One region of the Streptomyces sp. NPDC052773 genome, then DNA from elsewhere that is predicted to be linked to it. Evidence: riboswitches for the same ligand, from Rfam matches in the RefSeq annotation. Region 1 holds a riboswitch; the other holds the start of a gene.
What was found. Region 1 has a riboswitch for S-adenosylmethionine ahead of thrC (threonine synthase). Riboswitches for the same ligand answer to the same signal wherever they lie in the genome.

Region 1 (8,098 bases):
CCGACCCGGTCCTTCGTTGTCACTCTCACCTTCAGAGTGCTAACGCCAATGATTAGCACTCGGCCCCATCGAGTGCAAGCGGCTCTCGGGGGTCGGAAGCCACTCAGCGGTGGGCGAACAGGGGAACCGCGGTGAGGCGTCCGTGCGCCCCCGCGCCTCCCCGCGCACGCCGAAGGGCTCGCACCGGCGTGCGGTGCGAGCCCTTCGCAACATAAATGTTCAGGCGGTGACGCGAACCATGTCGGCCTGCGGGCCCTTCTGACCCTGCGAGATCTCGAACTCGACCCGCTGGCCCTCTTCCAGGGTGCGGTACCCGTCCATCTGGATCGCGCTGTAGTGGACGAAGACGTCCGCACCACCGTCGACCGCGATGAAGCCGTACCCCTTCTCCGCGTTGAACCACTTGACGGTGCCCTGAGCCATGCCTAACTCCCCTATTACTGGCCCTTGCACAGATCCACACTTCGCGGATCCGGGTCAGACCTCACCCCCCAGTCATCGGGGGCGTGCGCCGGAACGCGTCGACCGCGGCTGAATGTATCTGTCCAACTGCCGTCTGCAACAGGTCAATCGGACGAGAAATCCGGGCACCGGTGATCGGTAATTTACGAAGAATTCACCCGGATTCCGGGCAAGTCGGGCCCGGCATAAGGAACGAAAGGCGCGAAAGGGCCGCTGATTTTGGCTGCATCTCGACGCAGCTTCATCTCGGAAAGTGGAGCGGGTTCCCCAACTCTACCGCGCTCAATCACATGGAATTGCCCCCTCCGCATCTCTCACGGAGGGGGCAATTCGATGAACGGTGTGTGACAGCGGCGAACTCGCCGGCGGCTGGCGGTAGCCGCCGGCGGCCGTCAGCCGCCGGCGACCGCCGGGATGATCGAGACGCCCGCGCCGTCCGGCGTGGCCGTCTCCAGGCCCTGCTCGAAGCGGACGTCGTCGTCGTTCACGTACACGTTGACGAACCGGCGCAGCTTGCCCTGGTCGTCCAGCACGCGGGCGGCGATGCCGGTGTGGTTCTTCTCCAGGTCGGCGATGACCTCGGCGAGGGTGGCCCCCTCGGCGGTGACCTCGGCCTGCCCGCCGGTGTAGGTGCGCAGGATGGTGGGGATGCGAACGGTCACGCTCATGCGAGGCCAGCCTCTCGGAAGGATTCCAGGTTCGGGCGGATGGTGGCGGTGAGGCCGGTGCCGGCCACCGCGTCCAGGGTCTTCAGGCCGTCGCCGGTGTTCAGGACGACGGTGGTCTTCGTGGGGTCGAGGACGCCGTTCTCGATCAGCTTGCGGGTCACGCCGACCGTCACGCCGCCCGCCGTCTCCGCGAAGATGCCCTCGGTGCGGGCCAGCAGCTTGATCGCGTCGACGACCTGCTCGTCGTTCACGTCCTCCACGGCGCCGCCCGTGCGCCGGGCGATGTCCAGGACGTACGGCCCGTCCGCCGGGTTGCCGATGGCCAGCGACTTGGCGATGGTGTCCGGCTTCTGCGGGCGGACGACGTCGTGCCCCGCCTTGAACGCGGCCGACACCGGCGAGCAGCCCTCGGCCTGCGCACCGAAGATCTTGTACGGCTTGTCCTCGACGAGCCCCAGCTTGATCAGCTCCTGGAGACCCTTGTCGATCTTCGTGAGCTGGGAGCCGGAGGCGATGGGCACCACGATCTGGTCCGGCAGCTTCCACCCGAGCTGCTCGCAGATCTCGTACGCCAGGGTCTTGGACCCCTCCGCGTAGTACGGCCGCAGGTTGACGTTGACGAAGCCCCAGCCCTCGCCCGCCGGGTCGCCGATCAGCTCGGAGCAGAAGCGGTTCACGTCGTCGTAGTTGCCCTCGATGCCGACGAGCTCGCCGCCGTAGACCGCGGCCATGACGACCTTGCCCTGCTCCAGGTCGTGCGGGATGAACACGCAGGAGCGGAAGCCGGCGCGGGCCGCCGCGGCGCCCACGGCACCGGCGAGGTTGCCGGTGGAGGAGCAGGAGAGGGTGGTGAAGCCGAAGGCGCGCGCGGCCTCCAGGGCCTGGGCGACCACACGGTCCTTGAAGGAGTGGGTCGGGTTGCCGGAGTCGTCCTTGACGAAGAGCTTGCCGGGCTCGACACCCAGCTCGCGCGCCAGGTTGTCGGCCTGGACGAGCTTGGTCCAGCCCGGGTTCAGGTTCGGCTTGTCGGCCACGTCGGCCGGGACGGGGAGCAGCGGCGCGTACCGCCAGATGTTCGCGGGGCCCGCCTCGATGCGCTTGCGCAGGTTCTCGGCGTCGTACGCGGAGAAGTCGTAAGCGATCTCCAGCGGGCCGAAACACTCCTCGCAGGCGAAGACCGGGCCGAGCGGGACGCGGTGGCCGCATTCCCGGCAGGACAGCGCAGCGGCGGGGCCGAGGTCTACCGTGGAAGCGTCCGCCGAAGCGGCGGCAGCGGAATCAGTGGTGCTTGCAACAGTCTGCACAGCCATGTGAGGCGAGGCCCTTTCTCCTCATCTTCCTCACGACGCACTTCGCCGTGAGACGGATTTGGCACCTTCCCTAGCCGGGGAGCCTCGCGGAATGATCAACGACGATCTACGAGACCGGCTGGAGGGTTGCCGGGGCTTCATCGGGCCGTGTCCCTCTGCCCCTCTGGATGAGCTGTATGTGGTTGTTAACGGCGGTCGACCCCGGACATGCGATGGTCATCCGCGTTGCCCACGACTGTAACCGAAGGCCAGGACAGTTGAGATAGTCGTCCGAACCGCGAGATGGATCACAGAGGAATCCCGACAGTGAGGAGCCGCCGACCGTGCTGGAAGAAGTCGAGCGCTGGCTGAGCACCCGCTCCTGGTCCGTGGCCGATCGCCCGCTCCACAAGATCCTGGCCGCCAAACGCGCCACGGGCCAGACGGTCAGCGTCGTGCTGCCCGCGCTCAACGAGGAGGAGACGGTCGGCGACATCGTCGCCGTCATCCGCCACGACCTGATGCGGCAGGTGCCGCTGGTCGACGAGATCGTCGTGGTCGACTCGGGCTCCACCGACCGCACCTCCGAGGTGGCCGCCGCCGCGGGCGCCCGGGTGGTTCACCGCGACGAGATCCTGCCGCGTCTTCCGGCCGTCCCCGGAAAGGGTGAGGTGCTGTGGCGGTCCCTGCTCGTGACGAGCGGTGACATCGTCTGCTTCGTCGACGCGGACCTGCGGGACTTCTCGTCCGACTTCGTCTCCGGGATCGTCGGCCCGCTGCTGACCGACCCGGACGTGGACCTGGTCAAGGCGATGTACGACCGCCCCCTCGGCGGCGCGGCCGGTCAGGGCGGCCGGGTCACCGAACTGATGGCCCGCCCGCTGCTGAACATGCACTGGCCGCAGCTGGCCGGTTTCGTGCAGCCGCTCGGCGGCGAGTACGCGGCCCGCCGCTCGCTGCTGGAACAGCTCCCGTTCCCCGTCGGGTACGGCGTGGAGCTGGGCATGCTGGTCGACGCGCTGCACCTGGTCGGCCTGGACGCGCTCGCCCAGGTCGACGTCGGGGTGCGCAAGCACCGGCACCAGGACGGGCAGGCGCTCGGGCGGATGGCCGCCGCGATCTACCGCACGGCCCAGCTGCGGCTGGCCCGCGGGCATCTGGTCCGGCCGTCGCTGACCCAGTTCGAGCGGGTGGAGGGCGGTTTCGAGCCGCGGACGTACTCCGTGGACACGGAGGAGCGTCCGCCGATGGTGGAGATCGCGGAGTACGCGGCCCGCAAGGTGGCGTAACACGCCGGACCGCCTGTATACGGCCGAACCGTACGTTTGAGCGGTTGGGGGGCGGGCTAGGTTGAGGACCATGGCTTCGACGTCAGGTGCTGCACAGGTACTGGTGGCCTCCAACCGGGGTCCCGTCTCCTACCGGATCGGTGACGACGGCTCGCTGCACGCCAAGCGGGGCGGCGGCGGGCTGGTGTCGGGTCTGTCGGCGATCGGACCGGAGGCGGGCGCGCTGTGGGTGTGCTCCGCGCTCGGCGACGGCGACCGGGAGGCGGTGCGCCGCGGGATCGGCGAGGACGGCGTGCGGATGCTGGACATCCCGGCCGAGGTGCACGCGGACGCCTACAACGGCATCGCGAACTCGGTGCTGTGGTTCGTCCACCACATGCTGTACCAGACGCCGCTGGAGCCGGCCTTCGACGCCGGGTTCCGCCGCCAGTGGGCGTCCTTCGAGACGTACAACCGCGCCTTCGCCGAGGCGCTGGCGGCCGAGGCGGCCGAGGGCGCGGCGGTGCTGGTGCAGGACTACCACCTGGTGCTGGTCCCCGGCATGCTCCGCGAGCTGCGCCCCGACCTGCGCATCGGCCACTTCTCGCACACTCCCTGGGCGCCCCCGGAGTACTTCCGGATGCTCCCGGACGACATCGCCCGGGCCGTGCTGCGCGGCATGCTCGGCGCGGACCGGCTCGGGTTCCTCACCCGGCGCTGGGCGGACGCGTTCACCGCCTGCTGCGAGGCGTTCACGGGCGGGCTCGGCGACACCCGCATCGGGGTGCACGGGCTCGGCGCGGACGCGGACTTCCTGCGCCGGCGCGCGCACGAGGCGGACGTCGAGGAACGGATCACCGCGCTGCGCGCCGAGATCGGTGAGGGCCGCAGGACGATCGTCCGGGTCGACCGCACCGAACTCTCCAAGAACATCGTCCGCGGCCTGCTCGCCTACCGGCAGCTCCTCGCCGACCGCCCCGAGTGGCGCGAGCGCGTCGTCCACGTCGCCTTCGCCTACCCCTCCCGCCAGGACCTCGCCGTCTACCGCGACTACACCGCCGAGGTGCAGCGGCTGGCGGGCGAGATCAACGACGAGTACGGCACGCCGGGCTGGACCCCGGTCGTCCTGCACGTCAAGGACGACTTCGCCCGCTCCCTGGCCGCCTACCGCCTCGCCGACGTGGCCCTGGTCAACCCCATCCGGGACGGCATGAACCTGGTCGCCAAGGAGGTGCCGGTGATCTCGGACCAGGGCTGCGCACTGGTGCTGTCCCGCGAGGCGGGGGCGCACGAGGAGCTGGCCGAGGACGCGATCACGGTCAACCCGTACGACATCGTCGGCACGGCGAACGCCCTCCACCAGGCCCTCACCATGCCCCACGGCGAACGAGCGGAACGCACCAAGCGCCTCGCCGCGGCGGCCACCGCCCTGCCGCCGGCCCAGTGGTTCATGGACCAGCTGAACGCCCTGAACGCCCTGACCGGCCGGGACGGCTGACCGCACCGGCCGGCCAGGGCGGCGTCCTCCCGGTCAGGGCAGGTGCGCCGCCAGGGTCCGCAGCAGGTGTACGACTCCTCGGGGGCCGTCGACCACCAGGTCCGCGCGGTCCCGGAGTTCGGTGACCTCGTCGCTGCCGCTGCACACGAGGAGGCCGGGGGTGCCGTCGGCGCGGAGTTCGTCGACGGCGGCGTAGGCGGGGAGGTCGCCCAGGTCGTCGCCGGCGTAGAGGACCGCGCCCGCGCCGGTCTCGCGGACGTACCGCTTCAGGGCGACGCCCTTGTCCATGCCGGGCGGGCGCAGTTCCAGGACCATACGGCCCGGTTCGACGATCAGGCCGTGCCGGGCGGCGAGGCCGGCGAGCGGGGCGCGCAGCGCGTCGAAGGCGGCCTGCGGGTCGGCGGCGCGGCGGGTGTGCACGGCCACGGCGAACCCCTTGTCCTCGATCCAGGCGCCCTCGAAGCCCGCGAGGATCCCGGGCAGCGCGGCGCGGACCTCGGCGACGCCGGGGTGCGGGTCGGGGGCGGTGATCTCGCCGCTGGCCGCGTCCCAGCGTTCGGCGCCGTAGTGGCCGAGGACGACCAGGTGGTCCAGGCCGGGGGCGTCGGCGAAGCCGCCGTAGCGCACGGCGACCTCGGCCGGGCGTCCGGTGATGACCGCGACGGCGGCCACCTTCGGGGCGAGCGCGGTCAGCGCGGGCACCGCGTCGGGGTGCGCGCGGGCCTGCCGCGGGTCGGCGACGATCGGTGCGAGGGTGCCGTCGAAGTCGAGCGCGACCACCGCGCCGCCGGGGCGGGCGAGGAGGGCGCGCAGGCCGTCGCGGCCCTGCTCGGTCGCCGGTTCGGGAAGATCCGTCGCATGTGTGTGAGGGCTGCCCATACGGCGAACCTAACCCCCCGGGGCGGTGCCGAACCGTGACCCCGGCCTCACCGCTCGGCGCGTCTGCGCTCCCTGATCCTGCGCAGCCGGTTCACCGTCACCGGGTCGTGCTCCAGTGCCCTCGGGTCGTCGAGCAGGGCGTTGAGGAGCTGGTAGTAGCGGATCGGGGCCAGGCCCAGCTCCTCGCGTATCGCGCGCTCCTTGGCGCCGGGGCCGGGAAAGCCCCGGCGCTCCAGCGCGAGGATGTCCTGTTCCCGCCGCCCCAGCGGCTGACGCTCCGTACCGGCCATACGGAAAACGCTAGCCGCCGGCACTGACAATGCGATGCGCGCCTAGCTCGCCGCCGCCGCGCTCTCCGCCGTGAGGGCCGTGTTCTCCAGTGCGCCGAGGACGGCCGACGGGCTGCCGCCGGGCGCGACCGCCTTGCCTATCTGCTTCTTCACCTCGGCGCTGACCTGCGCCCAGGAGGTCTTGCTCACCGGGTACAGCTCGGCGAGCGGCAGCTCCTTCAGGAACGGCTGGAGTGCCTTGTCCTCGGCGGAGGCGCTCATCACCTCGGAGGCGGAGGTGGTGACCGGCAGCAGGTCGTACTCGCGGGAGAAGTCGAGCACGTTCTCCCGGTCGTAGACGAAGTCGAGGAACTCGCCGATCTGCTCCTTGTGGCCGTTCTGCTTGAAGGCCAGCATCCAGTCGGCGACGCCCATGGTCGCCTTGGACTCGCCGTTGATCCCGGGCATCGGCACCATGCCGTACTTCACGCCCTTCTCGTCGGCCATCTTCATCAGCGAGGGGTGGCCGTTGAGCATGCCGACCTGCCCGTCGGCGAACGCCGCGAAGGCGTCGGCGCGGTTCAGCTTGGCGGGGGCGACCGGGCCGGTCAGCTCCTTGCCGACGAGTTCGTCGCGCAGCCAGGTGAAGGTCTCGACGTTCTCCGGGGAGTCGATGCCGTAGCCGCCGGAGCCGTCGGTGTAGCCGCCACCGCCGCTGAGCAGCCACTGCATCGTCTCGGCCTGCGCCTCCTCGGGCCCGAGCGGCAGCGCGTACGGGAACTTCACGCCCTTCGCCTTCAGCGCCTCGGCGTCGGCGGCCAGCTCGTCCCAGGTGGTGGGCGGGGTGATGCCGGCCTTGGCGAAGAGGGTCTTGTTGTAGAAGAGCAGCCGGGTGGAGGCCGCGAAGGGCATCCCGTACTGCACGCCGTCGAGCTGGCCGGCGGTGGCGAGCTGGGAGGCGAAGTCGGCCTGGACCGGGATGGAGAGCAGGTCGTCGGCCGGGTAGAGCAGGCCCGCGTCCGCGTAGTCGGCGTACGCGCCGATCTGCGCCATGTCGGGTGCCTTGCCGGCGTCGACCATCTCCTTGACCTTGGCGTCGACGTCGTTCCAGGAGTAGACGCTGACCTCGATCTTCACCCCGGGGTGGTCGGCCTCGTACTCCTCGACCAGCTTCGCCCAGTACTTCTTCGAGCTGTTGGCCGCGCTGTCGCCGTAGTCGGCCGCGACCAGCCGCAGGGTGACGTCGCCGGAGTCTCCGGTGAGGCCGCAGCCGCCCAGGACCGCCGTCATGCCCAGTGCGGACATCACCGCGATCATTCCTGTCTTGCGCCGCTGCACCGCTTTCCCAACCCCTGTCGTCTCATGTGTCCTGTTGTCCGAATTCCGGAGGGAGGTCTACACCTTCCGGAAAAACAAGGTCTACACCACGCGAGTGGACTAGACCTCTTCCGGGTCCTCGGGCCACACTGTCCCCCGTGAGACACGTCATCGCCCTCGATGTGGGCGGCACCGGGATGAAGGCCGCCCTGGTCGGGGCGGACACTGTGCTCTCCGGGGGGCCACCCCCCGGGCCCCCCGTGCTGTTGCACCAGGCGCGCCGCGCCACCGGGCGCGAGCGCGGCCCGGAGGCGGTCGTGGAGACCATCCTCGACTTCGCCGCCGAGCTGTCCGCGTACGGTGAGCGGCACCTCGGCACCCCCGCGTCCGCCGCCGGCGTCGCCGTCCCCGGCATCGTCGACGCCGACCGCGGCATCGCCGCCTACGC
Region 2 (8,098 bases), on a different contig from region 1:
ATGTTCACCGGTTTCACCGGCTACTCGCTCCCGGACGACCTGCTCTCCGGCACCGGTGTCCGCTTCACGCAGGGCGCGATCCTGTCCACGCCGATCGTCGGCACGTACATCTCGATGTTCCTGTTCGGCGGGGAGTTCCCGGGCGACGACATGGTCGCGCGGTTCTACTCGATCCACATCCTGCTGCTGCCGGGCATCATGCTCGGCCTCGTGGTGGCCCACCTGATCCTGGTCTTCTACCACAAGCACACGCAGTTCGCGGGCCCCGGCAAGACCAACAACAACGTCGTCGGCATGCCGCTGCTGCCGGTCTACATGGCCAAGGCCGGAGGCTTCTTCTTCCTGGTCTTCGGTGTCATCGCGGTCCTCGCCGGCATCGCGACGGTCAACCCGATCTGGGCCATGGGCCCGTACCGCCCGGACATGGTGTCCACCGGCGCCCAGCCCGACTGGTACATGGGCTTCGCCGAGGGCCTGGTCCGCGCCATGCCCGGCTGGGAGATCAACTTCTGGGGTCACACGCTGGTCCTCGGCGTGTTCATCCCGCTGGTGCTCTTCGGTCTCTTCCTGGCGGCGATCGCGGTCTACCCGTTCATCGAGTCCTGGGTCACCGGCGACAAGCGCGAGCACCACATCCTGGACCGCCCGCGCAACGCCCCGACCCGCACCGCGCTCGGTGTCGCCTGGATCACCGCGTACATGATCATGCTGATCGGTGGTGGCAACGACATCGTCGCCACGCACTTCCACCTGTCGATCAACGCGGTCACCTGGTTCGTCCGCATCGGCTTCTTCGTCGGTCCGGTCATCGCGTTCGTCGTCACCAAGCGGATCTGCCTCGGCCTGCAGCGCCGGGACAAGGACAAGGTGCTGCACGGTCGGGAGACCGGCACCATCAAGCGTCTGCCGCACGGTGAGTACATCGAGGTCCACGAGCCGCTCAGCCAGGGCGCGCTCTACAGCCTCACGGCGCACGAGCAGTACCAGCCGGCCGAGATCGGCCCGACGGTCGACGAGAACGGCGTCGAGCGCAAGGTGAAGGGCTCCGAGAAGCTGCGCGCCAAGCTGAGCAAGGCGTACTTCGGCGAGGACTCCCAGATCCCGAAGCCCACCGTCGAGGAGTACAAGGAGATCACGAGCGGCCACGGCCACCACTGATCGCTGCGTTCGCCACGCCACGGTCGAAGGGCCCCCGTCCGGTGTTCGGACGGGGGCCCTTCGCCGTGCCCGGGCTGGATAGGCTGGGATCACACCGTGTGGTGTGCCATGTGTCCTACGACGATCAGGAGCGGCTGATGAGCGCTGTGACCCCCGCTGGAGGCGACACCGCGGCGGGCCGTTCCTGGCCCGTGGTGCTGAACGGTCTGCTGGAGGGCCGGGACCAGAGCGCCGAGGACACCGCCTGGGCGATGGACCGCATCATGCGCGGGGAGGCGACCGACGCCCAGATCGCCGGGTTCGTGGTGGCGCTGCGGGCCAAGGGCGAGACGGTCGAGGAGATCACCGGCCTGGTCCGCGCGATGTACGCGCACGCCAAGGTGATCCAGGTGCCCGGCGAGACCGTCGACATCGTCGGCACCGGCGGCGACGGCGCGAAGACCGTGAACATCTCCACGATGTCCTCCATCGTCGTGGCCGGCACCGGCGCGAAGGTGGTCAAGCATGGCAACCGCGCCGCGTCCTCGGCGTCCGGCGCCTCCGATGTGCTGGAGAAGCTGGGCGTCAATCTGGAGCTGACGCCGCAGCGGGTGGCCGAGGTCGCCGAGGAGGCCGGTATCACCTTCTGCTTCGCGGTGAAGTTCCACCCGGCGCTGCGCCACGTGGCGGCGGCCCGCGGTCAGCTCGGGATCCGCACGACGTTCAACGTCCTGGGCCCGCTGACCAACCCGGCCCGGGTGAAGGCCCAGGCGGTCGGCGTGGCCGACCCGCGGATGGCGCCGATCGTCGCCGGGGTGCTCGCCGAGCGCGGCAACTCCGCGCTGGTGTTCCGCGGCGACGACGGGCTCGACGAGCTGACGACCACCGCCACCTCCCGGGTGTGGATCGTGCGCGACGGCAAGGTCACCGAGGAGGCCTTCGACCCGCGCGACGTCGGCCTGGAGCTGGTCCCGGTGGAGGCGCTGCGCGGCGCGGACGCCTCCTACAACGCCGAGGTGGCCCGCCGTCTGCTGGACGGCGAGCGGGGCCCGGTCCGCGACGCGGTGCTGCTGAACTCGGCGGCGGCGCTGGTCGCCCTGCACCCGGGCGACGCCCCGCTGACCGAGCAGCTCCGCGCCGGGATGGCGAAGGCGGCCGAGTCCATCGACTCGGGCGCGGCCCGGCGGACCCTGGAGCGCTGGGTGGCCGCCAGCAACGCGTGACGCCGGCGTAGGTCGTCACGCAGGGCAAGGTCGTCCCGCGATCCGGACACGGGTTGCGGGGCGACGATCATTTCGTCTACGTTCCTGTATCAGGTCATGAGTGACAGTCATGAGGCCCCGGCCGACTGTCCGGCAACCCTCCGTCCGTGGCGGGGTGCCCCGGGTGAAGACCAGGTCGTACGGCAGCAAGGCCTACGGCAAGCGCGGACCCCTCGCGAACCCAGGGGTCCTGGTCGTTCGAGGGAGTCTTCCGTGAGCAAGCGAATGCGTTAGGGCCGCCGAGCCCCGCCTCCGCACACCCTTCTTCTCTTCTTTCCTCCTCAGTCTCACGGGAGTTCCGCCATGTCCGTCTCCACCGCTGCCGCCGACCAGTCCGTTTGTGCCCCGCTGCCCGTTCTGGGCAGGGATGTCACCGTCCCGCTCGTCACCGGTGGCGAGGTCACCTACGCCGCGCTCGACTACGCCGCCAGCGCACCGGCCCTCCAGCGGGTGTGGGACGACGTCGCCGCGTACGCCCCGTACTACGGCAGCGTGCACCGCGGCGCCGGCTATCTGTCCCAGCTGTCCACGGACCTGTTCGAGAACTCCCGCAGGACCGTCGCCGAGTTCCTCGACTGCCGCGACGGCGACCAGGTCGTCTTCACCCGGTCCACCACCGACTCGCTCAACCTGCTCGCCGCCGCGCTGCCCGCCGGCTGCCGGGTCTTCGTCTTCGAAACCGAGCACCACGCCTCCCTGCTGCCCTGGACGAACGCCCAGGTCACCTACCTGGACGCGCCGCGCACCCCAGCCGAGGCGGTGGCGACCCTGGAGCGCGCCCTCGCCGACCGCGATCCCTACGGCCCGGCCCTGGTCTGCGTCACCGGCGCCTCCAACGTCACCGGTGAGCTGTGGCCCGTCCGGGAGCTGGCCGCCGCGGCGCACGCGCACGGCGCCCGGATCGTGCTGGACGCCGCCCAGCTCGCGCCCCACCACCCCGTCTCCGTACGGGAGTTGGACGTGGACTGGGTCGCCTTCTCCGGGCACAAGCTGTACGCCCCGTTCGGCTCGGGTGTCCTCGCGGGCCGCTCCGACTGGCTGCGCGAGGCCGAGCCCTATCTCGCGGGCGGCGGCGCGAGCCGCAAGGTGACCCGGCGCGAGGACGGCGGCGTGGACGTGGAGTGGCACGAGAGCGCCGCCCGGCACGAGGCGGGCTCCCCGAACGTGATCGGCGCCTACGCCATCGCCTCCGCCTGCAAGGCCCTCACCGAGGCCGGGTTCGACACCCTGGTCGCCCGCGAGCGCCACCTCATCGGGAAGGTCCGCGCCGGGCTCGCCGAGGTGCCGGAGGTGCGTGTGCTGTCCCTCTTCGGGGACGACGCCCCGCGCGTGGGCGTGATCTCCTTCGTCGTCGACGGCTGGAACAGCTCCCACTTCGCCGCCGCGCTCTCCGCCGAGTACGGCATCGGGGTGCGCGACGGCCTGTTCTGCGCCCACCCGCTGGTGCGCACCCTGCTCGGCAGCGACCCGCAGACGCAGGGCGAGTGCGGCGCGCCCGAGGCGGCGCCCGGGGAGAAGTCCCTGAACGCGATCCGCGTCAGCTTCGGCGCGGGCACCCCGGACGAGCACGTGGAGCGGTTCCTGCGCGCGGTCAAGGAGCTGGTGCGGGACGGCGCGCGGTGGAACTACCGCACGGAGGACGGGCGTTGCGTGCCGGACACCTCCGCGTGAGCCGGTAGCCGGGCGCCCAGCAGGATCATCCGCAGGGCGCGCTCGGCGGCGTCCGCGAGGAGGTCGCTCGCCCGCACCAGTGCCTCCGCGAGGGCCATCGGGGCGGGCAGGATCCCGCTGAACGCGTCCACGCCCGGCACCTCGTGCGCCCCCTCGCCGAGCGTGCCGGCCAGGGCGAGCACCGGACGGCCGTACCGCTTCGCGCGGCGGGCCACCTCCGCCGGGACCTTGCCGCGCGGGGTCTGGTGGTCGAGGGCGCCCTCCGCGGTGACGACCAGGTCGGCGCGGGCGAGGCGGGCGTCGAGGTCGAGATGGCCGAGGAGGACGTCGAAGCGGGGCAGCAGCCGGGCACCGAGCGCGGCGAGCCCCGCGCCCAGGCCGCCGGAGGCGCCGGTGCCGGGGCCGGTGCGCAGATCGGTGCCCGTCACCCCGAGGTCGCGGGTGAGGACGTACGCCCAGTTCTCCAGACCGGCCGACAGGTGCTCGACCTGCGCGGGCGTCGCCCCCTTCTGCGGTCCGAAGACCCGGGCCACGCCCCGCTCGCCGCACAGCACGTTGTACGGGTTGCAGGCCACCAGGAGTTCCGTCGCGCGCAGCCGCGGGTCGAGGCCGGACGGGTCGACGCGGTGCAGGCGGATCAACTCCCGGCCGCCGGGCGGCAGTTCGAAGCCGTCCGCGTCCAGCAGCCGGGCCCCGAGCGCCTGGAGCGCGCCCGCGCCGCCGTCGGAGGTGCCGGAGTCGCCGCAGCCGACCAGGATCCGCCTGACGCCCGTGTCGAGCGCGGCGCGGATCAGCTCGCCGACGCCGCGGGTGGTGGTGGCGCCCGGGTCGCGCAGGGAGTGCGGGACGAGGGACAGCCCGGCCACCGCCGCCATCTCCACCACCGCGGTGTCCCCGGCGCCGCCGAGCAGCGCGAAGTGGGTGCCGAGCCGGTCGCCGACCGGGCCGGTGGCGGGCAGCGCGACCAACCGTCCCCCGGTCGCGGCGGCCAGCGCGACGGCCGTGCCCTCCCCGCCGTCGACCAGCGGGATCCGGTCGATCTCGGCGTCCGGCAGCACCCGGCGGACCCCGTCCGCGATGGCGTCGGCGGCGGCCTGGGCGGACAGCGACTCCTTGAACCCGCTGGGGGCTACGACGACTCGGCTCAGCATGGCAGGTCTCCTAGGGGGGCGTGGGAACGCCGAGCAACGGCCATACCGCCACGGCGAAGACGAGGACGATCACGGCGGTCAGCGGGGCCAGCACGGCGGACAGGCGCAGCAGGTCGCGCGGGGTGTAGGTGGGAACGCCGGGGACCTCGGCGAAGAGGGCGACCGGCTTGGCGGAGGCGGGCAGGGTGTGGCAGAACCCCGCCGCGGCGGTGGAGGCGAGCGCGGCGGCGACCGGGTCGACCCCGGCGCCCACGGCGGCGGCCACCACCAGCGGGACGAGGACGGAGGAGCGCGCGGAGCGGGACTGGAGGACGAGGTGGGCCGCCGTGCTGACCGCGATCACCACGGCCAGGAAGAGCACCGGGCCCACCCCCGACGGCAGCCCCGAGACCAGCCACTTCGCGGCGCCGGAGTCGGCGAGCGCCACGCCCATCGCCATGGTCGCGGCCATGAAGAGCAGCAGCGACCAGGGGACCGTCTTCAGCGCGTCCTTCAGCCGTACGGTGCCCAGGGCGGGGGAGGCGGCGACGACCGCGCCGATCAGCGCGACGACCGCGGGCGGCACCCGGTGCAGCGGCTCGCTGCACCACAGCAGCACGACGGTGGCGAGCAGCAGCGCGCAGCGGGTCTCCTCCGGCGTCCAGGGGCCGGTGACCGGGGTGTCGGTGTGCCGCTGGATGTCCTCCGGGGTGATGTGCACCGGGTCGCGGCGGTCGGCGCGGCGGGTGGTGGTGAGCAGGACGGTCTCGGCGGCCAGATGGGAGGAGACCACCGCCGGCGGCAGCCCCAGCAGCAGCCACTCCACGAAGCCGATCCGCTGCCCGGTGGTCTCCCACAGCACCGACACGGTGATCAGATGCGCGCCCGCGCCGATCAGGGTCGCCACCGCCGACAGAAGGATCACGGTCGGGAAGAGCAGCGCCAGCATCACGACCAGTCGTTTCCGGTCGGCCAGGGTCTTGGCCAGCGCCAGGAACACCGGCAGGGCGAGCGCGGCCCGGCCGGAGGTGGCCGGCACCGCGAACGCCGTGACGATCAGTGCGGCCGTGGTGAGGTGCACCAGCTGCCGTACCGTGCGCGCGCCGCCGACCAGGAACGCCGCCGCCCGGCCCGCGAGCCCGGTGCGGGTGACCGCCGCGGCCAGCACGAAGGCGCAGATCAGCAGCCAGACGGTGGAGTCGCCGAGGGTGCCGAAGAGGGTGTCGCTGCTGATCACCCCGGTCGCCGTGAGGGCGAGTCCGGCGCCCAGCGCGATGTACGTGTCGTCGATCGGGGTGCCGATCCAGGCGCAGGTCGCCAGCGCGAAGACGGCGAGGGTGAGGCGCGCGTCCCCGCCGAGCCCGGGGAAGGTGCCGGGCACCGCGAGCAGCGCGCACAGGGAGAGCGCCGCGCACAGTGCCGCGGTGAGACGGGGAGTCAGGGTCACGTCATCGAGGGTCCCGGCGGGCGGTGAGCCGTCGATGAGCCGTGGATGAAGGAGACTTCACGCCGCTCCCGGGGGGCGTCTCACGCGGCGGGCAGCCGGTACCCCATCCCGCGGACCGTCTCCACGCGCTCCGCGCCGAGCTTCTTGCGCAGCGCCCGCACGTACACGTCCACGATGTTGGAGCCGGGGTCGAAGTCGTAGCCCCACACGTGGGAGAGGATCTGCTCGCGGGAGAGCACCTGGCCGGGGTGGCGCAGGAACAGCTCCAGCAGCACGAACTCACGGGCCGTCAGGTCCACCGTGCGCTCCCCGGAGCGGGCGCGGCGGGTGCGCAGGTCCAGGCTGAGCGGGCCCGACTTCAGCACGGTCACCTCCGGCGCCCGGGCCGCCGTACGCAGCCGCAGCCGCACCCGCGCGAGGAGTTCCTCGAAGCGGAACGGCTTGGTCATCCAGTCGTCCGCGCCGCCCTCCAGGCCGGCCACCGTGTCGCGGACGGAGTCCCGCGCGGTGAGCACGATCACCGGGACCGTCACCCGGGCCTCGCGCAGCTCGCGCAGCACGGTGAAGCCGTCCCGGCCGGGCAGGCCGATGTCCAGCACGACCAGGTCGAAGCCGCCGGTGAGGGCGTAGTCGTAGGCGGTGTCGCCGTCGCCGACGACGGTGGTGGTGAAGCCGTTGGCGCGCAGGCCCTTCTCGACGAAGGAGGCGATGCGCTCCTCGTCCTCCACGATGAGGATGCGGTTCACGGTCGGGTCTCTCCCAGGGTGAGTACGAAGGTGGCGCCGCCGCCCTCGGTGGGGTGCAGCCGGACCCGGCCGCCGTGGCCCTCCGCGATCGCCTTCACGATCGACAGGCCGAGACCGGCGCCCGAGCCGCGCGCCCCGCGCCGGGTGGTGCCGCGCCGGAACCGTTCGAAGATCAGCTCGGTGTCCTCGGGCCGCACGCCGGGCCCGGAGTCGGCGACGTACAGCTCGATCCGCTCGCCGTCGGCGCGGGAGCCGATGCGGATGGTCTGCCCGGTCGTGGTGTGCTGCACCGCGTTCTGCGCGAGCTGCACCATCGCCTGGGTGATCCGCTGCGGGTCCAACCGGGCCTCCCGGTCGGCGACTTCGGCGAGCCGCCAGTCGCGCTCGCCGAGGGTGCGGGCCTTGACGTAGACGTCGGCGGTGAGTTCGGCGAGCTGGACGGGTTCGGGTGTGACGAAGTCGGGGCGTTCGGCCTTGGCGAGCAGCAGCAGGTCCTCGACGATCCGGCTCATCCGGTCCAGCTCGTCGGTGACGAGGCGTACCGTCTCCTCCCGCTCGGCCGGGTCGTCGCCCATCAGCTCCAGATGGCCGCGCACGATGGTGATGGGGGTGCGCAGCTCATGGCCCGCGTCGTCGACGAACTGCCGCTGGACGGCGAAGGCCCGCTCCAGCCGGTCCAGCATCGCGTTGAACGTCTCCGCGAGC

Region 2: another riboswitch for S-adenosylmethionine. It lies ahead of ACIG0D_RS32010 (aminotransferase class V-fold PLP-dependent enzyme); the one in region 1 lies ahead of thrC (threonine synthase).

The regions. Positions count from the first base shown of each region.
Region 1 covers NZ_JBITZX010000003.1:166,763-174,860, reverse strand. Annotated here, with positions in the region: gene ACIG0D_RS08735 (cold-shock protein) at 220-423, opposite strand; gene ACIG0D_RS08730 (MoaD/ThiS family protein) at 855-1,130, opposite strand; gene thrC (threonine synthase) at 1,127-2,440, opposite strand; SAM riboswitch class I at 2,459-2,614, opposite strand; gene ACIG0D_RS08720 (glucosyl-3-phosphoglycerate synthase) at 2,764-3,708, shown strand; gene ACIG0D_RS08715 (trehalose-6-phosphate synthase) at 3,779-5,185, shown strand; gene otsB (trehalose-phosphatase) at 5,219-6,064, opposite strand; gene ACIG0D_RS08705 (DUF3263 domain-containing protein) at 6,112-6,354, opposite strand; gene ACIG0D_RS08700 (extracellular solute-binding protein) at 6,397-7,638, opposite strand; gene ACIG0D_RS08695 (ROK family protein) at 7,809-8,098, shown strand, end outside.
Region 2 covers NZ_JBITZX010000020.1:13,315-21,412, forward strand. Annotated here, with positions in the region: gene ACIG0D_RS32000 (cytochrome bc complex cytochrome b subunit) at 1-1,158, shown strand, start outside; gene trpD (anthranilate phosphoribosyltransferase) at 1,296-2,360, shown strand; SAM riboswitch class IV at 2,453-2,570, shown strand; gene ACIG0D_RS32010 (aminotransferase class V-fold PLP-dependent enzyme) at 2,703-4,070, shown strand; gene ACIG0D_RS32015 (glycerate kinase) at 4,025-5,221, opposite strand; gene ACIG0D_RS32020 (SLC13 family permease) at 5,232-6,647, opposite strand; gene ACIG0D_RS32025 (response regulator transcription factor) at 6,728-7,393, opposite strand; gene ACIG0D_RS32030 (ATP-binding protein) at 7,390-8,098, opposite strand, start outside.